DNA from 2 places in the Bradyrhizobium quebecense genome. Region 2 is predicted to be linked to the other one. Evidence: predicted binding sites of a transcription regulator. Region 2 holds the regulator's gene; the other holds the start of a gene.

Region 1 (2,465 bases), 3.2 Mb from region 2:
CTTGCCGGCTTCGGCGGCATCCGCCAGCGCGCGTACGATCGGCGAGTTGTTCGAGGTGCGATAGAGCGTCTGCTTGATCGCGACCACGTCGGGATCGCGCGCCGCCTGTTGCAGGAACTGGACAACGACGTCGAAGGATTCGTAGGGGTGATGGACCACGAGGTCCTTCTGGCGGATGGCGGCGAAGATATCGCCGCCATGGTCGCGGACGCGTTCGGGATGGCGCGGCACGTAGGGCGGGAATTCGAGGTCGGGGCGATTGAGGCGAGTGAGCTGCGACAGTTCGTTCATCGCGAGCACGCCGTCGACCAGGATCACTTCATCGTCCGCGGCCGATAACGCGTGCTGCACGAAGACGCGCAGCTCTTCGGGCATCGTGGCCTCGATCTCGAGCCGGATCACCGATCCGCGCCGGCGGCGCTTGAGCGCGGTCTCGAACAGGCGAACGAGGTCTTCGGCCTCTTCCTCGATTTCGAGTTCGGAGTCCCTGATGATGCGGAACGCGCCCTGGCCCTTGACGGTGTAGCCGGGGAACAGGCGGCCGATAAACAGACCGGTGGCCTGCTCGAGTGTGATCAGCCGCGCCGGCGCGCCTTCCTTGGTCGAGGGAATGCGGATGAAGCGGTCGATCTTGCTGGGCATGCGGATCAGCGCGTTCATCGCCTTGCCGTCGGCGATCCGCGACAATTGCAGCGCGACCGTGAAGCCGAGGTTCGGGATGAACGGGAACGGATGCGCCGGGTCGATCGCGAGCGGGGTCAGCAGCGGGAAGATGTTGTGGAGGAAGTGATCCTCGATCCAGGTGCGCTCGGATTTGGTCACGTCGCGCCCGTCGACCAGCTGGATGCCGACCTTGGACAGGAGCTCGCGCAGGTCGCTCCAGATCGCCTGCTGATCGGAAGCGAGCTGCGACACGGTCTTGTTGATCATCACCAGCTGCTCGGCCGGCAGCAGGCCGTCCGGGCTGCGCTCGGCAATGCCCTCGCGGACCTGGGCCTTGATGCCGGCGACGCGGACCATGAAGAACTCGTCGAGGTTATTCGCCGAAATCGACAGGAAGCGGACCCGCTCCAGCAGGGGATGGCCAAGATTGACCGATTCCTCGAGCACCCGGCGGTTGAAGTGCAGCCAGGACAGCTCCCGGTTGATGAATCGCTCGGGGCTGGTCGCGACCGCGGGGACGGGCGGAAGCTCCGCCTCTTTCTCTTTGATTTCAGGAGCTTGTGCCGAGTCCATCAAGTGCTGGTCCAATTCCGGGCAGGGGGCTGGGGCGGTCTAGCCGAGGGCCGCGCAGACCATGTGATATTGCGATGACGTTTCGATGACATTGATGTTCCGCCGGCCTGCGCCGTCAAGCCGCGGGACTGCTCAGGCATCGCGCAACAGCTCGGCCGCCAGCGCCCGGGTCACCGGCCGGCCGAGCCTGAGCGCCTCGGTGTCGAGCAGCTCGACCGCCTGGCGGACGGCGGTATAGGACCGCTCGATCCGGTTGGTCAGGTAGCTGACGAGCGGCTCGTCCACGCTCATCTGACGGTCGGCGCAGAACTTGACGATCAGGCCGCGGAACAGCTGGTCGTCGGGCGGCAGCAACATCACTGTCGGCACCGCGCGGAGCCGCGAGCGCAGATCGCGCAGCTCGATCTCGAACGCCGACAGCGGCACGCGCGCCGTGATCAGCACGAAGGCATCGTCCTGGCGGGCGAGATTCATCAGATGGAACATCGCGCGCTCGTCGAAATCCGACGGCCTCAGGTCCTCGACCACCAGCGCGCCGGTCGCAAGCGCCATCGGCACCGTGTCGGCGGTCAGGGCATGCGCCGCGGTCGAGCGTGCGCCAGCGATCTCGGCCCAGATCGCGGCGAGGTGGCTTTTGCCGGAGCCTTCGGACCCCACCAGCAGCATGATTCGGTTCGGCCAGTCGGGCCAGCCGTCGATCAGCGCCAGCGCCGCCTCATTGGCGGGCCCCTCGAGGAAATCGTCGCGGGTCAGCTTCTCCTCGTGCGGTAGGGCCAAAGCCAATTGACGAGGTTGAACGCTACCGGCCACGCAAATCTCCAAACCAGGTTATTTTAGCATGATCCCTGCGCAAACGCTTCGCGTTTGTCGCGGGAAAGCCGGTTTCCACTTTTCCGGATCGTGCGCTACCGAGCCTCGATCGTGCTCATGTGCCGCACCCACTCCACGAGATAGAGGGACACCGAACCCAAAGTAAAGATCGTGACCAGACCCATCAGGATCAGGTCGTAGGGGTGCGGCTGAAAGCCGAAGCCGAGCGAGGCCAGCACCAAAGCCGCGAACGCGACCTGTGCCACCGTGTTCAGCTTCGACACCATCAACGGCTTCATCTCGACCGGCTTGTCGAACAACCATGACACAATCACGGCGGAGACGATCATGATGTCGCGCGACACCACGAGAATCACGATCCAGCGCGGCACCGCGCCCCAGATTCCCAGCGCGACATA
Region 2 (2,465 bases):
GCTCTCCGAGGACTACACGATCGCAATCGTCACCCACAACATGCAGCAGGCGGCGCGCGTCTCCGACAAGACCGCCTTCATGTATCTCGGCGAGCTGATCGAGTTCGACGACACCAACAAGATCTTCACCTCGCCGAGCGATCGACGGACTCAGGATTACATCACCGGCCGGTTCGGCTGAGGAGATACAAGATGGCTTCTGAACATACCGCCAAGGCATTCGACAGCGACCTGCAGGAGTTGACTCGCCTGGTCGCCGAAATGGGCGGCCTCGTCGAGCGGATGATCACCGAGTCGGTCGACGCGCTGATCCGTCGCGACGTCGCGCTCGGCAAGCGCGTGGTCGCCGCCGACATCGAGATCGACAAGCTGCAGCGCGTCATCGAAGAGCGCGCGGTGCTGACGATCGCCCGCCGCCAGCCGATGGCGATCGACCTGCGTGAAATCGTCAGCGCGATGCGCGTGGCCACCGACCTCGAGCGGATCGGCGACCTCGCCAAGAACATGGGCAAGCGCGTCGCGGCGCTGGAAAGCGATTTCCAGCCGCTGAAGCTGATCCGCGGCCTGGAGCACATGACCGACCTCGTGCTGTCGCAGGTCAAGTCGGTGCTCGACGCCTATGCCGCGCACGATCTGCCGGCGGCGATGAACGTCTGGAAGGGCGACGAGGAGGTCGATGCGATCTGCACCTCGCTGTTCCGCGAGCTCTTGACCTACATGATGGAGGATCCGCGCAACATCTCGTTCTGCATCCATCTGATGTTCTGCGCCAAGAACATCGAGCGGATCGGCGATCACGCCACCAACATCGCCGAAACCGTGTTCTACATGATCGAGGGCCAGCAGATCACCGACAAGCGCCCGAAGGGCGACATGACCAACTTTGCCACCACGGTGCCGGGTACCTAGGACATGATCCGCAGGCGCGGGGCCGGATTGTCTTCACGACAAGTCGTCTCCGCGGGGATTATGGTCAGGAAAGTAAGCGTTTCGGTTTGCGTCTGGGCAACGGATCACCACAGAGAGAGAATTTAAACCGATGAGCGCACGCATTCTGGTAGTCGAAGACGAGGAAGCGCTGACGACACTGTTGCGCTACAACCTCGATGCGGAAGGCTACGATGTCGAAACGGTCGGGCGCGGCGACGATGCCGACACCCGCCTGAAGGAGCGCGTTCCCGACCTCGTGGTACTGGACTGGATGCTGCCGGGCCTGTCCGGCATCGAGCTGTGCCGCCGCCTGCGGGCGCGTCCCGAGACCAAGCAGCTTCCGATCATCATGCTGACCGCGCGCGGCGAGGAGAGCGAGCGCGTGCGCGGGCTTGCCACCGGCGCCGACGACTACATCGTCAAGCCGTTCTCGGTGCCGGAATTGCTGGCACGGGTGAAGGGCCTGCTGCGCCGCGCGAGCCCGGAGCGGCTTGCAACCGTGCTGACCTACGGCGACATCGAGCTCGATCGCGAGAAGCGCCGCGTGGCGCGCTCGGGACGTCCGATCGATCTCGGTCCGACCGAGTATCGGCTGCTCGAATTCTTCCTCGAGCATCCCGGCCGCGTGTTCAGCCGCGAGCAGCTGCTCGACAGCGTCTGGGGCCGCGACATCTATATCGATGAGCGTACCGTCGACGTGCACATCGGCCGCCTGCGCAAGCTGCTCAATCCGGGCCGCGAGCAGGATCCGATCCGCACCGTGCGCGGCGCCGGTTATGCGCTCGACGACCGGTTTGCCAAGGCCGAGCCGCAGCCGTAAGGCTTGCACGGCAACCTCAAGCCACAACACGGCGTTGTCCCGGCTTTCGCCGGGACGACGCTGGTGGATACTTCCGCGCTACGATCACACAAAAAAATCCCCGCTTTCGCGGGGATTTGTTTTTGCAGTCCAGGCAGTTTCCCGAGTGCTACTTGATCTGTGGCTTCGCCGACGGCCGGCGGCGATCGTTGGCGGGCTGGTAGGCAACGCGCGAGTGATGCGCGCAATAGGGCAGGCCGGCGAGCGCCTTGCCGCCGCAGAAGAAGAATTCCGGGCTCGAGGGATCGCCGACCGGCCAGTGGCAGGTGGCCTCGTTGAGCTCGAGCAGCGACAGCCGCTGGCTCATCGGCACCACGTTGTCGAAGGAGATCGGATCGGGCTCCATCTCGACCTCGAAGGCGTGCGCAAGCGCGGTGTTGCCGCGCGAGACCGGGCGCGCCACCCGCATCATGTGCTGGGCGGGGCGGGCCTTGCGCTGCCGCGGCGCGGCCGTGGAGGGGGCCTTGGCGCGGCCGGAGAGGCCGAGCCGATGCACTTTGCCGATCACGGCGTTTCGCGTCACATTGCCAAGTTCCGCCGCGATCTGGCTGGCCGAGAGGCCGGATTCCCAGAGCTTCTTCAGCTGCTCGACGCGATCGTCGGACCAGGTCAATACAGTCATCGCATTCTTCCTTTCGCATGGCGCCGGCCACTCATCGGAGCGGCGCTGCGAGCC

Evidence for each region. Region 2 encodes PhoB, which activates phosphate uptake and scavenging genes when phosphate is short. Its sites were predicted from a motif close to TGTCATNNANCTGTCAT; they were not measured.
Region 1: the regulator PhoB is predicted to act here: its motif matches at 1,311-1,327, upstream of HU230_RS10385 (RNA degradosome polyphosphate kinase).

The regions. Positions count from the first base shown of each region.
Region 1 covers NZ_CP088022.1:2,224,836-2,227,300, forward strand. The annotation lists gene HU230_RS10385 (RNA degradosome polyphosphate kinase) at 1-1,236, opposite strand, end outside; gene HU230_RS10390 (P-loop NTPase family protein) at 1,369-2,046, opposite strand; gene HU230_RS10395 (CDP-alcohol phosphatidyltransferase family protein) at 2,142-2,465, opposite strand, start outside.
Region 2 covers NZ_CP088022.1:7,788,736-7,791,200, forward strand. The annotation lists gene pstB (phosphate ABC transporter ATP-binding protein PstB) at 1-181, shown strand, start outside; gene phoU (phosphate signaling complex protein PhoU) at 193-909, shown strand; gene phoB (phosphate regulon transcriptional regulator PhoB) at 1,040-1,750, shown strand; gene HU230_RS37250 (GcrA family cell cycle regulator) at 1,899-2,411, opposite strand.